3 regions of the Streptomyces sp. B1866 genome follow, and region 1 is predicted to be linked to each of the others. Evidence: riboswitches for the same ligand, from Rfam matches in the RefSeq annotation. Region 1 holds a riboswitch; each other region holds the start of a gene.

Evidence for each region. Region 1 has a riboswitch for cyclic di-AMP ahead of RKE29_RS13670 (M23 family metallopeptidase). Riboswitches for the same ligand answer to the same signal wherever they lie in the genome.
Region 2: it holds a riboswitch for cyclic di-AMP, as region 1 does, so the genes downstream of both, RKE29_RS02655 (M23 family metallopeptidase) here and RKE29_RS13670 (M23 family metallopeptidase) in region 1, are expected to answer to the same signal.
Region 3: it holds a riboswitch for cyclic di-AMP, as region 1 does, so the genes downstream of both, RKE29_RS22525 (transglycosylase family protein) here and RKE29_RS13670 (M23 family metallopeptidase) in region 1, are expected to answer to the same signal.

Annotation. Positions count from the first base shown of each region.
Region 1 covers NZ_JAVSCF010000082.1:6,557-12,677, forward strand. Annotated here, with positions in the region: gene RKE29_RS13655 (DNA topoisomerase IV subunit A) at 1-151, opposite strand, end outside; gene RKE29_RS13660 (pitrilysin family protein) at 379-1,767, shown strand; gene RKE29_RS13665 (pitrilysin family protein) at 1,788-3,155, shown strand; cyclic di-AMP (ydaO/yuaA leader) riboswitch at 3,492-3,647, shown strand; gene RKE29_RS13670 (M23 family metallopeptidase) at 3,661-4,431, shown strand; gene RKE29_RS13675 (GntR family transcriptional regulator) at 4,663-5,403, shown strand; gene RKE29_RS13680 (HPr family phosphocarrier protein) at 5,603-5,884, opposite strand.
Region 2 covers NZ_JAVSCF010000008.1:12,444-18,564, forward strand. Annotated here, with positions in the region: gene RKE29_RS02640 (hypothetical protein) at 87-452, shown strand; gene RKE29_RS02645 (hypothetical protein) at 578-883, shown strand; gene RKE29_RS02650 (aldo/keto reductase) at 1,004-2,011, opposite strand; gene RKE29_RS02655 (M23 family metallopeptidase) at 2,155-3,195, opposite strand; cyclic di-AMP (ydaO/yuaA leader) riboswitch at 3,438-3,579, opposite strand; gene RKE29_RS02660 (DUF6227 family protein) at 4,178-5,026, opposite strand; gene RKE29_RS02665 (DoxX family membrane protein) at 5,210-5,785, opposite strand.
Region 3 covers NZ_JAVSCF010000204.1:463-6,583, forward strand. Annotated here, with positions in the region: partial or broken gene RKE29_RS22510 (HEXXH motif domain-containing protein) at 1-1,103, opposite strand, end outside; gene RKE29_RS22515 (hypothetical protein) at 1,100-1,267, opposite strand; gene RKE29_RS22520 (DUF4232 domain-containing protein) at 1,577-2,290, opposite strand; cyclic di-AMP (ydaO/yuaA leader) riboswitch at 2,836-3,022, shown strand; gene RKE29_RS22525 (transglycosylase family protein) at 3,029-4,204, shown strand; gene RKE29_RS22530 (DUF1876 domain-containing protein) at 4,312-4,581, opposite strand; partial or broken gene RKE29_RS22535 (phosphoribosyltransferase) at 4,636-5,271, opposite strand; gene RKE29_RS22540 (DUF72 domain-containing protein) at 5,473-6,121, shown strand, end outside.

The sequences.
Region 1 (6,121 bases):
GGCCGTCCCGGGCGTCGGGCAGGGCGCGCGAGTAGATGACCGAGTAGGCGTACTCCAGGAAGGAGCCCTGCATCTCGTCGACGACGTCGATGTCGAGAATGCGCTCCTCGAAGTCGTCGGGCGGCGGGGTCTTCGTACTGCGGCGGGCCATCGTGCGTACGGCTCCTTCAGCTGCCGGCGGCGGACCGGTGGGCGGGATCTGACGCGGACCATTGTGGACCGCGCCGCCGACAGCGCCCGCCACGCGCGGGCCGGGCCGTTCGCCCAGGCGTTCCCCGGCGGGAACTTCGCCAGACACGCGCGTGCTTGCATACAGTGACAGCACCGCTAAAGCCGCGGCCCCGCCGCACCTCCACCGACGCCATCGAAGGGACATACATGCCCATGGGTCACACGGCCACACAGCAGGCCGACTCCGGCGGCCTGACAGTGACCGAGCACCGCCTGGCCAACGGCCTGCGGGTGGTGCTCTCCGAGGACCACCTGACCCCGGTCGCCGCGGTCTGCCTGTGGTACGACGTGGGCTCGCGCCACGAGGCCGCGGGGCGCACGGGCCTGGCCCACCTCTTCGAGCACCTGATGTTCCAGGGGTCCGCGCAGGTGCCGGGCAACGGCCACTTCGAGCTGGTGCAGGGCGCGGGCGGCTCGCTGAACGGCACGACGAGCTTCGAGCGCACCAACTACTTCGAGACCATGCCCGCCCACCAGCTGGAGCTCGCGCTGTGGCTGGAGGCCGACCGGATGGGCTCGCTGCTGACCGCCCTGGACCAGGAGAGCCTGGACAACCAGCGGGACGTGGTCAAGAACGAGCGCCGCCAGCGGTACGACAACGTCCCCTACGGCACCGCCTTCGAGCGGCTGACGGCCATGGTCTACCCCGAGGGCCACCCGTACCACCACACCCCGATCGGCTCCATGGCCCACCTGGACGCCGCCTCCCTGGAGGACGCGCGCGCGTTCTTCCGCACCTACTACGCGCCGGGCAACGCCGTCCTCGCGGTCGTCGGCGACATCGACCCCGAGCGCACGCTCGGCTGGGTGGAGAAGTACTTCGGCACCATCCCCGCCCACGACGCCAAGCCGGCGCCGCGCGACGGCTCGCTGCCCGACGTGGTCGGCCGCGAGGTGCGCGAGGTGGTGCGCGAGGACGTGCCCTCCCGCGCCCTGATGGCCGCCTACCGGCTGCCGCACGACGGCACGCGCGAGTCCGACGCCGCCGACCTGGCGCTGACCGTCCTGGGCGGCGGGGAGTCCTCCCGGCTGCACAACCGCCTGGTGCGCCGGGACCGTACGGCCGTGGCCGCGGGCTTCGGCCTGCTGCGGCTGACCGGCGCGCCCTCGCTCGGCTGGCTGGACGTCAAGGCGTCCGGCGGCGTGGAGGTCTCCGCCATCGAGGCCGCCGTGGACGAGGAGCTGGCCCGCTTCGCCGAGGAGGGCCCGACCGCCGAGGAGATGGAGCGCGCCCAGGCGCAGCTGGAGCGCGAGTGGCTGGACCGGCTCGCCACCGTCGGCGGGCGCGCGGACGAGCTGTGCCGCTTCGCGGTGCTCTTCGGCGACCCGCGGCTGGCGCTGACCGCCGTGCGGCGCGCCCTGGACGTGACCGCCGAGGAGGTGCGGGCCGTGGCCGCGGCGCGGCTGCGCCCGGACAACCGCGCCGTGCTCGTCTACGAGCCCGTCCCCGCGGCCGACACCGCGCCCGACACCCCGGACGGCCCTCCCGCAGACGCCTCCGCCGCCGCCGACGAAGAAGGGGAGCCGGCCCAGTGAGCCACGCCGACACCACCACGATGACCTTCCACCCGCGCCCGGAGGCCGGGCCCGCCAAGCCGTGGGCCTTCCCCGCGCCCGGGCGCGGCCGGCTGCCCAACGGCCTGACCGTGCTGCACTGCCACCGGCCCGGCCAGCGCGTCGTCGCGGTCGAGGTCAACCTGGACGCCCCGCTGGACGCCGAGGCGGCCGGGCTCGACGGCGTCGCCACGATCATGGCGCGCGCGCTGTCCGAGGGCACCGACAAGCACGACGCCGAGGAGTTCGCCGCCGAGCTGGAGCGCTGCGGCGCCACCTGGGACGCGCACGCCGACCACCCCGGCGTCCGGATCTCCCTGGAGGTCCCGGTCTCCCGGCTGGCCAAGGGGCTCGCCCTGCTCGCCGACGCGCTGCGCGCCCCCGCGTTCGCCGACAGCGAGGTGGAGCGGCTGGTCGGCAACCGCCTGGACGAGATCCCGCACGAGCTGGCCAACCCGGCCCGGCGCGCCTCGATGGCCCTGTCCAGGGCGCTGTTCCCCGCGCAGTCCCGGCTGTCGCGGCCCCGGCAGGGCACGCAGGAGACCGTCCAGGGCCTCGACGCCGGCGCCGTACGGGCGTTCTACGAGGCCCATGTGCGGCCCGCGACCGCCACCGCGGTGATCGTCGGCGACCTCGCCGGGACCGACCTCGACCAGATCCTGGCCGACACCCTCGGCGCCTGGCAGGGCGGTACGGCTCCGCCGCCGCCGCGCGCCCCGATCACGGCGGACGACACCGGCCGGGTGGTGGTCGTCGACCGGCCGGGCGCGGTGCAGACGCAGGTGCTCATCGGCCGGATCGGCGCCGACCGGCACGACCGGGTGTGGCCCGCCCAGGTGCTCGGCACCTACTGCCTGGGCGGCACCCTCACCTCCCGGCTCGACCGCGTGCTGCGCGAGGAGAAGGGGTACACCTACGGGGTGCGCGCCTTCGGCCGGGTGCTGCGCTCGGAGCCGGACGGCTCGGGCGCCGCCATGCTCGCCATCAGCGGCTCGGTGGCCACCGACGTGACCGGACCGGCGCTCGCGGACCTGTGGACGGTGCTGCGCACGCTGAAGGAGGGCGGGCTGACCGACGCCGAGCGGGACGTGGCCGTGCAGAACCTGGTGGGCGTCGCCCCGCTGCGGTTCGAGACCGCGGCGGCCGTCGCGGGCACGCTCGCCGACCAGGTCGAGCAGTACCTGCCGGACGACTTCCAGGCGCGGCTGTACGCGCGGCTGGCGGAGACCGGGACGGTCGAGGCCACCGCGGCGGTGGTGAACGCCTTCCCGACCGACCGGCTCGTGACCGTGCTCGTCGGCGACGCCTCGGCGATCGCGGAGCCGGTCCGGGCGCTGGGCATCGGCGAGGTGACCGTCGAGACCGGGTGACCCCGCCGGCGCCCGTGCCCCGGGGTCTGCCCGGGGCCGCCGACCGCCGCGCCGCCGGAGCCCCGCCGGGCGCGTACGGCTCCGGTCGGGCACGTCCCGGGGAGTCCGCGCGGCACCCACGAAGAAAACGGACGGACCGTGATCAAGCGGTCATGCGAAGGGCCTTGGTCCGGTGACGCCGGGTCGAGGCCCTTTCGTTCGTCCGTTTTGGGGCGGGAGGTCCGCGTCTGGTGTGTGGTGAACCCAACAAAAGACGGGATCTGATTGGCGTTCGGAAGATCTCCCGCTTAGCGTCGCTCCGGCTGTCCGTCAGACGTGAGCCGCACCCGCGGTCCCGGGCAGCCATCGCCGAGTCCCCGTACGGCGCGAGCCAGGGGAGCCGGGGACCCGAGTCCCCCGGGGTGAATCGGGCGCCTTCGCCAGGAGGGGCCCGTAGGAGACCTTCCGCTCCGAACCCGACAGCTAACCCGGTAGGCGACAGGGAAGGAAGGGAGTGCGCCAGAACATGGCGTCCACCGAAGTCACCGGGAAGCATCGCAGGTCCCATCCCGTGCCGCACGGCGGGGTGGGCGTCGCGGGGGTGGTCACGCTCGCCGCGTCCGGCGTCGTCGCCGCCGTGGCGGCACCGGCCCTCGCCTCTCCGGGCGACTCCGCGCGGCCGGCGGATGCCGGGCCGCGCCAGGCCGTCACGGTCCCCGACGGGCTCGCCGAGCAGATCGACGCGCAGGCCCGCGTCCAGCAGGTCCAGGCCCAGCGGGCCGCCGCCAAGGCCGCTCAGGAGCAGGCCCGCAGGGAGGCCGCGCGCCAGGCCCATGAGCGGCGCGAGGCCAAGGAGCGCGCGGCCCGGGAGGCCGAGCGCAGGCGGCTGAACGCCTTCGTCGCCCCGATCCAGGGCTCCTACGTCTCCACCCCGTACCACGCGGTCAGCGGACTGTGGTCCTCCGGCGCGCACACCGGCGTCGACTTCCACGCCGCCCCGGGCACCGTGGTGCGCGCCGTGGGCGCCGGCACGGTGGTCGAGGCGGGCTGGGACGGGGCGTACGGCCAGAGCGTCGTGATCCGGATGAACGACGGGACGTACACCCAGTACGGGCACCTGTCGTCCATCGCCGTGCACGTCGGCCAGCACGTCACGCCCGGCCTGCACATCGGCCTGTCGGGCCGCACCGGCCACACCACCGGGCCGCACCTGCACTTCGAGGCCCGCACCACCCCGGACTACGGCTCGGACATCGACCCCGTCGCCTACCTGCGCGCCCACGGCGTCAGCCTCTGACGGCCGTCGGCCGGCCCCCGGGCCCGCCGCCGAAGGCCCCGGCCCCACCGGCCGGGGCCTTCGCCGTACCCGCGTCCTTGGCCAAAAAATTTCCATAAAACTGCTGCGGCCATCGGAAATTCCGTCCGCTTAGAATAGAGTCGCTGACACGCGTCAATCGGCTGTGTTTCGCTGAGATTAAGGCGGAGGTTCGACGATGCGGGACCGGAAGTGAACAGCGATGCGACGCCGATGCAGGGCGGCCGGCGGATTTCGGCGCACGCGGTGTGCACGGCCATTCGCGACGACATCGTGTCCGGCGCGTTCGCGCCGGGCAGCCGGCTGACCGAGGAGCTGCTGGCCCGGCGCTACGGCGTCTCCCGGGTGCCGGTGCGCGAGGCCCTGCGCACCCTGGAGTCCGAGGGCTTCGTGACGACGCGCCGGCACGCGGGCGCGTGCGTGGCGCAGCCGTCCGAGCGGGAGGCCGCCGACCTGCTCGACATCCGCGCCCTGCTGGAGCCGCTGGGCGCGGCCCGGGCCGCCCAGCGCCGCACCGAGGCGCACCTGAAGGTGCTGCGCGGCCTGGTCAGGCTGGGCCAGGAGCGGGCCCACCGCGGCCAGCTCGGCGAACTGCGGTCGCTCGGCGACTGGTTCCACGAGACGCTGGCCCAGGCGTCCGGCAGCCCCAGCCTCGCCGCGCTGCTCGTCCAGCTGCGCCGCAAGATCGCCTGGGTGTACGAGGACCCGGCCCGCCTGGTGGCGCAGGCTCCGCAGGCCGGCGCCGTGCGCGCGGAGTCCGCCGCGGCGCGGGCGGTGGAGTCGTGGGAGGAGCACGGTGCGCTGGTGGACGCGGTGGCGCGCGGCGACGCCGACCGGGCGCGGGCGCTCGCGACCGCACACGCGGAGCGCTCGCTCGCGCACTACCGGCTGCGCCGGCCCGGCCATGTGAGGACCTTGAAACAGTCCGTAAACACGGCGAGCGCTCGGAATTAACATCGGCCCCGTATACAACTATTTAGAATTCTGCGCCCTTTCCTCTTTTGTGCCGCCTTCCGGGTAAAGGCGCCGGAAAGGCGGCCCGGGAGGCCGCGGCATCCTGAATTGGTTGCCGCGGCCCCGTCGGCATGGAATCCGCGCGCCGCACCGCGGGGGAGCCGGGCCCGGGAAAGCCGCCCGGCTCGGCGTCGGACGGTCACACGGTCTCCGGAAGCTCCTCCAGTCCCTCTGCGACCAGCTTGGCCAGCCGGTCGAGCGCGATCTCGGCGCCGTCGGCCTCGGACGCGATCACGACCTCCTCGCCGCCCCGGACGCCCAGACCCAGCACGGCGAGCATGGACGCCGCGTTGACCGGGCTGCCGCCGTTCTTGGAGATCGTCACGGGGACGCCGGACGCGGTGGCCGCCCGGACGAAGATCGACGCGGGGCGGGCGTGCAGCCCCTCGGCCCAGCCGATGGTGACACGGCGTTCAACCATGGTGTTTTTGCCCTTCAGGTGCGATTCAATCTTGTCTGGACCAGTTTCGCATGATGTCTGACTCCGTCCGGATGGTGTCCGAACAGGTCCGGTCGTGCCCGAAACCGTTCCGATACGGACTTTCCCGCGCCTCCCCGTCCCGACGCAAGGGGTCCGCCATCCGGACCGACGTGCGCGGGCTCGCAGGGCGGGCGCGCGGCCCGGCGGCGGCCCGCGGATCCGCCTCTCCGGCGCGCC
Region 2 (6,121 bases), on a different contig from region 1:
CCACTTCGACTCGCAGCGGCGGCGCATCCGTCGTCTGTGACAACGACTCGGCTCTCGTCAAGTCCTCCTCACGACTGGAGATTTCCATGGCAACCGTATCCCCGCAGGAACCCTCCTCCGCCCCCAGCGACCCCACCGCCCTCGTGGACCCCGACTACGACGAGGCCCTGCGCGGCCTCGTCGTGGACACCGCGCCCCGCCTGTTCGCCGTCGTCCGGGAGTACGGGGAGGCGGACGAGCGGGACGCGGAGGTCGCCGCCTGGGGGCTGGCGCACGACGACGGCAGCGCGGACGTGACCACCTGCCCGGAGGACGGCCCGGCCATCCGGCTCCGGCTGCGCTCGCCCGAGCGGGCCGTCTGGTGGTTTGCCCGGCCCGCCGGGGTCTCGGCGCGGCTGGTCTGGCTGGAGCCGTCCGCGGACGCCGGGTTCGTACGGCCCGCAGCGGCCTGACCCGCAGCTGACCGAAACCACCCACGATGCGGGCGTTCGGCCGCCCCGCGTGCGGTGTCCGCGGGCCCGGTGTTGTCGAATAGGGCGAGAGCATGAGTCGCAGACACACAGTGGAGGTCAGGGCCATGGCGGGAGTACCGGCAAGCGTGGTGGCGGCGGGCGGGCTCGTCGGGGGGTACGGGGTCGCGCGCTGGACGAAGAAGCGGCCGCTGGGCGGCGCGGCGCTGGCGGCGGCCGGGGTGGTGGCCGCGCGGGAGTGGCGGCGGAAGGCCGGGACGGGGACGGCGGCCGCGCTGACCGGGCTGTACGTGGCGGCCTTCGCCGGGTCGCACCCGCTGGCGAAGAAGGTCGGGGCGTGGCCCTCGGTGTTCGCCGTCGCGGGCGGCGTCGCGCTCGCCTCCTGGGCCGCCGCCGACCGCCGCGCGGGCTGAGCACGGGGCCGCCCGGGGCCGTACGCCCCGCCCGCACCGTACGGGCGTACGTACCGGTGGGCGGGCCCGGGAAGCCGTCGGCACCTACCCGACCGGCCCCCGGCCCCGCCGGAAGAAGCGTTACGCCGACGCCTCCGTCAGCCGGGCCAGCTCCTCCCCCGTCAGCGTCAGGTCCGCCACCGCAAGCAGCGCCGGGAGCTGGTCCACCGTGCGGGCGCTGGCGATCGGGGCCGCGACCGTGGGCTGGGCGGCCAGCCAGGCGAGGGCCACGGTGGCATGGGCGGCGCCGCGAGCGGAGGCGACCTCGTCGAGGGCGGCCAGGACCTTGCGGCCGCGTTCGGTGGACAGGTGCTGGGCGGCGCTCTCCGAGCGGGCGCTGTCCACGGTGGCGCCCGGCCGGTACTTGCCGCTGAGGAAGCCGGACGCCAGGGCGAAGTACGGGAGGGTGGCCAGTCCGTGGCGGGCGGCGGTGTCGGCCAGCGGGCCCTCGTAGGTGTCGCGGGAGACCAGGTTGTAGTGCGGCTGGAGGGCTGCGTACCGGGCCAGGTTCTCGCGCTCCGAGAAGGCGAGGGACGCTTCCAGGCGCTCGGGGGAGATGTTCGAGGCGCCGATCTCGCGGACCTTGCCCTCCCGGACGAGCGCGTCGAGGGTGGCGATGATGTCCTCGACCGGCACGGACGGGTCGTCGAAATGGGTGTAGTAGAGGTCGATGTAGTCGGTGCGCAGACGTTTCAGCGACTCCTCGACGCCCGACCTGATCACGGCGGGGGCCAGGCCGCGGCGCTCCGGGTAGCCCGCGCCGACCTTGGTGGCCAGTACCACCTCGGAGCGGTTGCCGCGGGAGGCGAACCAGTCGCCGATGATCGTCTCGGACTCGCCGCCCGCGTTGCCCGGCGCCCAGGCCGAGTAGATGTCGGCGGTGTCCACGAAGTCGCCGCCCGCCTCGGCGTAGGCGTCGAGCACGGCGAAGGACCCGGCCTCGTCGGCCGTCCAGCCGAAGACGTTGCCGCCGAGCGAGAGCGGGAAGACGGAGAGGCCGCCGATCCGCTTGCGACCGGTGCCGGGCCGCGGCGCCGCGCCCGTCTTGGTGTCGTTCGCGGTCGGGTTGTCAAGCGCATTATCGGTCATGCGTGGGTTCAACACCCGGGCGGGGAACGATATTCCGCGCGGTATCTCACCGATTATCCAGGTCCGGAAGGGCCGCGTACGAGACCGGCGGCCCTGGCGTCAAGGGGGGAGAGATCGCCAGGGCCGCCGGGGTATCAGGGGCCTCAGGGGGTGAGGCCGTGCTGGCGCAGCCAGGCCAGCGGGTCGACCGGCTCGCCGCCGCCCGGCCTGACCTCCAGGTGCAGGTGCGGGCCGGTCACGTTGCCGGTGGCGCCGACGCGGCCGAGCACGTCGCCCGTCGTCACCGTGCCCGCCGTCCTGACCATGGACGACAGGTGGCAGTACCACAGCTCGGTGCCGTCGGGCAGCGTCAGCACGACACGGTAGCCGTACGAACCGGCCCACCCGGCCTCCGTGATGGTGCCGCCGTGCACCGCCTTGACCGGCGTGCCGGTCGGCGCCGCGAAGTCCTGGCCCGTGTGGTTGGCCGACCACATGTCGCCCGCCTGGCCGAAACCGGCCGTGAGCGTGTACGAGGACACCGGCAGGGCGTACGAGCCGGCGAGCGTGACCGCGCGGTCGGCCTCGGCCTGCCGCCGCGCCGCCTCCTCGGCCTGCCGGGCCGCCTCCGCCGCCTTCCGGGCGGCCTCCTGCTCGGCGGCCTTCTGCCGGGCCTCGTCCTCCGCGCGCCGCTTGGCGGCCTCCTTCGCGGCCTGCTCGGCCGCGGCCTTGGCGGCGGCCTCCCGCTCCGCCTCCTCGGCGGCGAGCCGCTGCGCCTCGGCCTGGCGCAGGATGCGGGCGCGCAGCGCCTCGCCCGCGTCGGCGACGCCGGTCGCCGCCTGGGCGGCGGTCGCCGGGCCGTGGGCCGTCAGGTCGGGGTGGGCGGCGGTCGTCCGCTGTCCGGCCGCCGCGTCGGGGAAGCCGATCGTGCCGAGGGCCGGCAGGTCCTTGGTGGTGTCGGGCATCGCCCGCTGGACCTGGTCGGCGACGTGGCCGAGGTCGGGCACGGTGATCGGGGGCGCGGGCCGGTCCTTGGCGGACGCCATGCCGCCCGCGCCGACCGCCGCCATCACGCCGACGCCGAGCACGGCGCTGCTGCGCGCCATCGTGCCGCCGCGCTGCCGCGCCACGCGGTGCCTGCCGCGCACCGGGGCCAGCGACTCCTCGGTGGGGTTCCACTCCTGCCCGTCGGTGCCGGGCGGCAGCCCTTCGGGCCCGGCGTACGCGCCGTGATCGCCGTACGGGCCGTAGCCGCCGGGAGCGCCGTCGCCGGTCGGGGGGTTGGAGGCCGCGCCGAGCGCGTCATACGGCCCGTACGGCGCGGACGTGGGCGTCGCGGGAAGCGAAGGCGCGGCAGGGGACGCGGGGGCCGGGGCCGGGAACGGCGCCGGTGCGGCAGACGGACCCTCGTCGAGGGCAGACCTGTTGGACGCCACGGGGGCGCACTCCTTTCCTTCCCTCTCGCCTACCGGGTTAGCTGACGGGTTCGGAGGTGGAAGGTCTCCTACGGGCCACGCTGGCCCGATTCACCCCAGGGTGTGTGGTTCCCCGGTTCCCTTGGTGCTGCCGCGCCGCGGCGGCTTGTGGTGCCGCGGCTCGGCCGGGATTCGGCGACGGCGCACGGTGCCGCCTGGTGGCGACAGTGACGACCGCGCTGCGTTATCGAACGTTAATAGACAGCCCGTCGGGATTCCAAGCTCTTCCCCAGAATCCCCTCGACTTCACCAGAGAATTTACCGGCCACAGTGGCACCAAAGGGGACGAATCCACGACGGCCAAAATCCGCACCAAAACACGTCACGCTCGATCGTGCGCCAATCGTTATCCTGCGGGACCTTGACCGCATACGCTCCGTGTCCCACGCGAGCGGATACGGGCGGCGGGTGAGGGGCGGGCGCTCGTGGTCCGGGGCGGCCCGGCGGCCGGCGGCGCGGCCGTACGTGCCGTATGCGCCGTGCCGCCTGCGCTGTACGGGTGCGCCGCGTACGGACGCGCGGGTGGGCGGGCAGCCTACAGGCGGGCCCGCGCGCGGAATCCCGCCCAGACCGCGCGGCCGCCTCCCGGGCCGCCGGGCCGGACGCTCGGCGGCGGTCACACCCGGTCAGTCCGAGCGCCCGTTCGGCCGACTGTGCCCGGGGTGGGGTCCGGCCACGCTCAAGGGGTGTTCGAGGCTCGCTCAGGCCGCGGTCACAGGTCGACGCCCAGCGCGCGGGCGTGCCGGTCCGCCGCCAGCTCCGCCGCCGCCTCGTCCAGGTAGACCTCGCACACCAGCCGCCCGTCGCTGGTCAGGTTGTGCTCCAGCTCCCACAGCACGATCTCGTCCCCTCCGGCGAGGAGGAACGCGTGCTCGTAGAAGCGGCACCAGGTCGCGTCCGAGTGCTCCGAGCGGCGGCGCGGCTTCGTCGCCAGCACGATGTCGTGCGCGAAGGCCGTCGCGAGCAGCCGCTCGGTGTCCTCGCCCGGGCGGTCGGGGTTCTCGGCGCGGCGCAGCACCCGGCGGGCGTGGTCGGCCGAGTCGTCGGCCACGTACATGTACGCGCGCCTGAGGGCGCGCGGGGACGCCGAGGGCGCGAAGGTGGGCGGGAACTGCTCCGGCAGCAGCAGCGCGCCGATGTCCCACCGCTCCGCCTCCCCGGCCAGGCCTCCCGGCCGACCCGCCGGACGCGCCCGCTCCGCCCCGTCCTCCGGCCGTCCGCCGTCGATCCGCTCCTGCGCGCGGCACTCGGCGACGACCAGGGCCTCCTCGTCGGTGTACAGCTCGTACAGGGGGCGGGCCCCGGGCGCCGGGACGTGCTCCAGCTCCCACAGCGTGCGGCTGCTGCCGTCCGGCAGGAGGAAGACGTGCCGGTAGGTGCTGTAGCCCGCCGGGCCGGGCGGTTCGTTGTCCTGTCGGCAGGAGCGCAGGTCGGACTGGTACATCAGGGCGCGGTGCAGCCGTGTGCGCACCGCCTCGTCGATCTCGAACCCGTTCTGCGCGCGGGCCAGCAGCCCGTCCACGTACTCGGCCGGCGTGCCGCCCGCCCGTAAGCGCTCCATGCCTCTCTCCTCCCGGCCATCGACTCGCCGCGCTTTCCCTGACGACCTCCGCGCACTTACCGTAGCGGCGCGAACACGGTCGGCGTGGGGATTTCGGATAAGCGATCGCCGGTCTGTTCCGTCGTTATCTCACTCCTGCGCCGGAAGGCGCGGATGTATCACTCACCGGCCTGACCGGACGCCTCAGCCGTCGCCGCTCCCGTCCCCGGCCGGGCCGCCTCCGTCCGGCCTTTCGCCCTCTTCCGACGACCCGGCCCGTAGCGTCGCGGCCCGGCAGCGCAGGACGACGGCGCACGCCGCGGTGCTCGCCGCGAACCCGAGGGCCACCACCCAGGGCCGGTCGAGCCGGTGCCCGGTGAGGTGGTCGAGGGAGAGGCGGCCGGGACCGGCCAGGCCCAGCCCGGCCGCGACCGCGCCGAGGAACGCCGGGAACTCGAAGCCGCCCTCCATGTTGAAGAACCCGGCCGGGGCCTGCACGGCCACCGCCGCGGCCATCGCGCCCGCGGCGGCGGCCCCGGCGGCGGGCGTCGCGAGCCCGGCCGCGAGCAGCGCGCCGCCGCCCGCCTCGCCGAGCCCCGCCGCGAGCGCGCTCGTCCGGCCCGGCACGAAACCCATCTGCTCCATGGCCTGACCGGTGGCCGCCAGGCCGTGGCCGCCGAACCAGCCGAAGAGCTTCTGGGCGCCGTGGGCGAAGAGGACCCCTCCGGTGCTCGCGCGCAGGGCGAGCAGTCCGAGGTCCTGGCGGTGCTTCAGCGGCATGGGACGCCTCCTGGGGATCCTTGGGACGTGGCACCTGCGGGCTGGGCGCGGGGGCTCTGGGGGCGGGCTACGGGCTGTCGGGCCACCGGCCGGCGGCTCCGGGCCTTCGGGCTGTTCGGGCTGTTCGGGCTGTTCGGGCTGTTCGGGTCGTCGTCCGGTCGTCCGGTGTCCGGGCCTGCCGGGGCCTGCGGGCATCAGCCCGGTTGCGGGGGCATCGGGGCCTCGGGGCATCGGGGCGGCCCTCGGGGTCACAGGGGCTGTCGGGGTTACAGGGTCGTCGGAGGCCGCCGGGACCCCTCCCGGGCGGGTCCGGCTGCCGGGCGGGGACCGGGCGTA
Region 3 (6,121 bases), on a different contig from region 1:
GGCCGCCACGGCGCGTGGTGGACCTTCTCCCGGCCGCCGCGGACCAGTGGCACCAGGTCCATGAGCGCGCCGAGCTTGACGTGCTGGGCCTCGTGGACGAGGGAGGCGGCGAGCGACACGGGATCGGTGGGGCGGCCCAGCAGCGCGCTGCCGTACGCCTCGGGAGAGGAGGCGCTGAACGGCTCGTGCGGGGCCGTGTAGGGCACCGGGACCAGGGAGCGCAGGCTCGCGCCGATCCCGCCCGGGTGCACGTGCTCCTGCTCGGCGAGCAGCTGCCAGGCGCGGGCGAACTCCTCCTGCCACGCCTCGGCCCCCCGCTCGGTGAGCCGCTGCGGCCCGCGCGGGCGCAGGAAGTCGCGGTAGGGGTCCAGGTCGTCCAGGTACGGCTCGCACGCGTACCCGCCGGCCTGCGCGCGCAGCCGCCGCAGGGCGAGCCAGCCCGCGGCGTCGCGGGCCGGGTCGGGCGGCAGCCGCACCGTGCGCGCCCCGGCCACCACGGTCGCCGCGCCGCCGCGCTCCCGGAAGACCTGGGCGGTCTCGGCGCCGTGGGCGCGCAGGTCGGCGAAGCCGAGCGCGGGCAGCATCACGCCCCCGTCGCGCACCGGGACCCGGGCGTGGAAGTCGATGCCCGCGAGGACGGCGGCCGACGCGGCGGTGGCGTGCACGTGGCCGACCTCGCGCCACAGCGGCAGGTCGCCGGTCTCCTGGCCGCGCAGCCGGCGCAGGCACCGGACGAGCCAGGTGCCGACCTGCGGGTGCACCAGCAGGGCCGTCGCGCTGGGTGCCGAGCGCCGCTCGGCGCGGGCGAGCAGCCGCCACGCCTCGTCGGCGGGCGGCAGCGGGCCGGCAGCGCGCGGGTCGGCAGCGGCCAGGTCGACCAGCCCGCGCAGCAGCAGCACGGCCCGGCTGCGCTGGCCCGCGCTCAGCTCGGCCACAGCCCGCGCGTCGCCGGATCCGCTCGCGAGGTCGGCGAAGCTCGCCGCGGACAGCCGGTGGAGGTGACCCGCGCCGGGCCGCCGCGGGGCGGGGACGGTCGGCGGGGGCGGCGCCTGCGTACGGCCCTGGGGCACGGAGGCCGCGGCGCGGCCGCCCGGCTCGGTCAACAATCCTCCTCCTCGACGGCGTTGATCGACAGCGGCGGAGACTGCGCGATGCCGAGGAGGCGGTCGACGGCCACGGCCAGCCCCGGGTGGCCGTCGAGCGCGTCGAGTGACACCGCGGACAGGTCCAGAAGCTCCGTCTCGACCTCGGTGGCGGCTCGCTCCATGACGATCGTCCCCCCTCCGGACGCCGCGTGTCGGCTCTGACGAGGCGCCCCGGTCCATGGTGGCTCATTCAAGAATGGTTGGGAAAGAGGGGGCACGGCCGGAAGGCTCCCTTCCGGACACGGCCGTCACGACCTGTCGGACCGTCAACTTCCCGCCCGCCACAGGGGGTTCACGCTCTCCCTGCGCAAGCCGCCCGCGCGTGGTGCGCGGGCGGCGGCCCGGCGCGGGCGACGGCGCGGGGCACGCGGCGCAGCGGCGGCCCGCCGCCAACCCGGCGGAACGCCGCCGGGGTTCGCCGGGAAGCGGGGTCAGGGGCGTGTTCCCGGTTCGACCGCGCTCACGTCGAACACGCCGCCGCACACCCGGAAAGAGCGCACCGGCGCCGTCAACGCCTGCCTGGAATCCGGCGGATAGGCGCGGATCGTCGAGGCGGCCGGCCGGCACGGTTTGCCGGACACGCCCTCGTTGACGGTGTGGACGCTCGCATGCACGCTGCCCCCGGATTTCAGGGTGAGCGTGCCGTGCGCGGCGCCGCTGCGGGTCGCGGGCGCGCCGATGGCCTTGCCCGAGGAGTCCAGCACGGAAACGCCGGGGAATCCGGTGAGCGTGCAGGAGGACTTTCCGGTGTTGGTGAACACCAGCGGCGCGTAAATGTTCCCGGCGCCGATGTCCACCCGGCCGAAGGACAGTTTCAGATCGCCGGCGGCGCAGATCCGCCGGGCGGAGGGCGCGGACGAGGCACCGGGGGCAGTGGAGGCACCGGGAGCGGACGACGGCGCGACGGAGCCGGGCGCGGACGCGCCCGGCGTGCTCCGGGAGGCCGCGGACGAGCCCTCCCCGGTGCCCTCCGGCCCGGTGTGCGAGGCGAGCCCGCTGGACAGGCCCGGGGTCTCCACAGCTCCGCGAGCGCCGTCCCCGGAGTCGGTGCCGCACGCCGCGGCCGCCGCGACGGCCGCGACGAGCAGGGCGGACGCGGCGAGTGACCGCCGCCTGGTCGTTGTCGTACGGGTGTGCTGCGCCATGGACAACCTCCCTGGATCGGCGTCGGCCGGTGTTCCGGCCCTCGTCGCCGAGTGCCCGGCTCGGTCCCGGACATGCCGTCCCGGACGTCCCCCCGCCCCGCCCTTCCGGCCCTTCCTTCCGGCCCTCCCCGGGAACCGGTGACCCCATGCCGGACCGGTCATTCAGGTCGATTGCGGATATTCCCGGCGCAATCCAGTGAGCTGGGTCACGCTCCACCGACTCCACAAAACGGGCATTTTGAATTCGGTGACACACATCACAGATAACGCGGCCGGTTTGCGGACTTTCCGTGAGCACCCGGAGACAGCTCCGCGCGACTCCCTTTCTCCCGGCCGCCGTTGACGCCCCCCGGAAGACAATCCGGGATTGCGCTCCGGAGAGGATTCACAGCACAGCGTGATGATGCGGGCAATTCACTCCCGTTATCTCCTTGATCGATATTCCACTGCCTTGTCGCGCTCAAACCCGTGTGTTTAATTTGCGACTCCCGCCGCATTCCGTGCGGGGCCTCCTGAGCCGGAACGCCGAGTCCTGCCGCCGGCTGGGAGGAAACACGACCCATCCACCACGGCAGGAGCGGGGGACCCAGGTAAGTGCCGCATCGCGCGCAAGGCGCGGTGCGGCTTGGGGTGAAGCCGCGTCGCGGTGCCCACGGGCACCGGGCACCGCGCGGCCGGGCAACTTTCCTGCCCGAACCCGACAGCTCACCTCGCAGGCGTAGGAGAGGAAGACCTTCTATGTCTGCACGCGGACGTCATCGCCGGCCCAAGACCCGTCGTTTCTCGCGCGCCACGCTGGCGCTGACCGCAGGCGGCGCCGGTGTCGCCCTGCCCCTGATCGGAGTCGGCCAGGCGCACGCGGCCTCGGTCTCGACCTGGGACAAGGTCGCGCAGTGCGAGAGCACCGGCAACTGGCACATCAACACCGGCAACGGCTTCTACGGCGGCCTGCAGTTCACCCAGAGCACCTGGTCGGAGTTCGGCGGCACGAAGTACGCGCCGCGCGCCGACCTGGCCACCAAGGACCAGCAGATCGCCATCGCCGAGAAGGTGCTCGCGGTCCAGGGCCCCGGCGCCTGGCCGGTGTGCTCGGTGAAGGCGGGCCTGACGGCGGGCGGCCCGGCCCCCGCCATCAACCCCGACGGCGCCACCACCAAGGCCGCCCCGGCCGAGGCCAAGAGCGCCCCCGCCACCAGCGCGCCCAAGGCCGCGCCCAAGGCGCCGAAGAAGACCGCGCCCGCGCCCGCGCCGAGGACCGGCGCTTCGCACACCGTGGTCAGCGGCGACACCCTGTCCAAGATCGCCGACGCGCACGGCGTCAAGGGCGGCTGGCACCGGCTGTACGACGCCAACCGCCAGGTCATCGGCGACGACCCGAACCTGATCTTCCCGGGTCAGAAGCTGCGCGTGGGCCACGGTGCACACGCCAAGCCCGCCGCCGCCGCGGCGCAGCAGAGCGCGTCCACCGGGGCCGCCTCGCCGAAGGCCGCCACCGTCAAGAGCGCGTCCGGCTTCGTGGCCCCGGTCGCGAACGCCGCGCTCGGCACCGCTTACCACGTGGCCGGCAGCAACTGGTCCAGCGGCTACCACACCGGCGTGGACTTCCCCGTCGCGACCGGCACCCAGGTGCGGGCCGTGGGCGACGCCACCGTGGTCGCGGCCGGCCCGGGCGGCGCGTACGGCAACCAGGTCGTGCTCAAGCACGCCGACGGCAAGTACAGCCAGTACGCGCACCTGTCCCAGGTGTCGGTCTCGGTCGGCCAGACCGTCTCGGCGGGCCAGCAGATCGGCCTGTCCGGCGCCACCGGCAACGTCACCGGCCCGCACCTGCACTTCGAGGTGCGCACCGGCCCGGGCTACGGCACCGACATCGACCCCCTGGCCTACCTGCGGGCCAAGGGCGTCGCCATCTGACGGCAACCCGTCGTCTTCCGCTCCGGCGATCCGGCCGGGGGCGCCGCGCGGCGCCCCCGGCCGGCCGCGTGTGCGCGCCCGGCCACCGCACAGGCCGCAGGCCGGGGTCACATCACCAGGTGGGCCCTGGCGTGGGTGACCTCCTCGATGTCGCCGCCCGCCTTCGAGATCAGCCGGTGCGCGAGATTGCTCAGCGCCCGCGCCGCCGCGATCTCCTCACCCACCCGCGGCTGCGCGGGGTCCGCCGGATTCCGGTTGGCCCGGCCCTGGGCGAGCATCTCGGTGCCGTCGTGCATCCGCAGCCGTACGACGGCCTCGGTCAGGGGGCCGAGCTCCCGGAACTCCATCTCGATGTCGCATCCCACGATCGTCTCCATCGCGACCACCTCCTGCGTCCTCCTACCAGAATGCGCCTATTCGGGTGATTCGGTCGACCGGGACAGCAGGTCCACGACCTCGGAGTCGCTGGTCTGGGAGAAGTCCCCGTACCAGGCGCCGACCGCCAGGAAGTCGGCGGGCGCGTCCAGGCACACCACCTCGTCCGCCGGGTCCGGGCCGGTGCGCAGCGCCGCAGCGGCCTCCGGGGCGGCCACCGGCACGGCCACCACCACCCGGGCGGCGCCCTGGGCGCGCGCGACCCGGCAGGCGGCCCGGGCCGTCGCGCCGGTGGCCATCCCGTCGTCCACCAGGACCGCGGTCCGGTCCGCGATGCCGGCCCGCGGCCGGTCGCCGCGCAGCCGCCGCACCTGCCGGTCCAGCTCCTCGCGCTCCTCCCGCTCCACCCGCGCCAGGTCCTCCGGGTCGGCGGCGCTGAGCCGGACGATCTCGTCGTGCACGACCCGCACGCCGCCCTCCCCCACCGCCCCGAACGCCAGCTCCCGGTGGTAGGGGACGCCGAGCTTGCGGACGACGATGACGTCCAGCGGCGCGCGCAGGGCCCGCGCCACCTCGAAGGCCACCGGCACCCCGCCGCGCGGCAGGCCCAGCACCACCGGCCGCTCCTCGCGCAGGTGCGCCAGGCGCCCGGCCAGGCGCCGCCCGGCGTCGGTACGGTCGGTGAAGAACATCGCGTGCCACCCCTCGGGGACGGGGAACGGCGCGGGACGCCGCGCCGCCGGCCCGCCGCGGCCGCCCGGCGGGTCACTGCCGAATCAAGCCCAGGCCCGGGCCGCGCGCAAACCGGCGGCGGCCAGTCGGCCGCGTCCACGGGAGTGGCCGCGGGCGCGGCCGGGTGCCGTCCGGGCGCCCGGCGGGCAGGGATCGACGGCATGACCGTCCTCGTCGGAACCTCCGGGTGGCAGTACAGGGACTGGCGCGACGTCCTCTACCCGGCCGGCTGCCCGCAGCGGCGGTGGCTGGAGGAGTACACGCGCCGCTTCGCCACCGTCGAGAGCAACAACGCCTTCTACCGGCTGCCCGCGCCCGAGCAGTTCGCCGCCTGGCGGGACCGCACGCCCCCGGGCTTCGTGATGGCCCTCAAGGCCAGCCGCTACCTCACCCACATCAAACGGCTGCGCGACCCCGAGGAGCCCGTACGGCGCCTGATGGACCACGCCGGTGCGCTCGGCGACCGGCTCGGCCCCGTCCTGCTCCAGCTGCCGCCGACGCTGCCCGCGGACCCCGCCCTGCTGGACGCCTGCCTGGGCTGCTTCCCGTCCGGCACGCGCGTGGCCGTCGAGCCGCGCCACCCGTCCTGGTGGACCGACGAGGTGCGCGAGGTCCTGCGGCGGCGGGGCGCGGCCCTGTGCTGGGCGGACGCGGGGTCCCGGCCGGCCGGACCGCTGTGGCGCACCGCCGGGTGGGGCTACCTGCGCTTCCACGGCGGCCGGGCCAGCCCCCCGCCCCGCTACGGCCGCCAGGCGCTGGCCACCTGGGCGCGGCGGGTGGGCGACACCTGGCCGGCGGGCGCGGACGTGT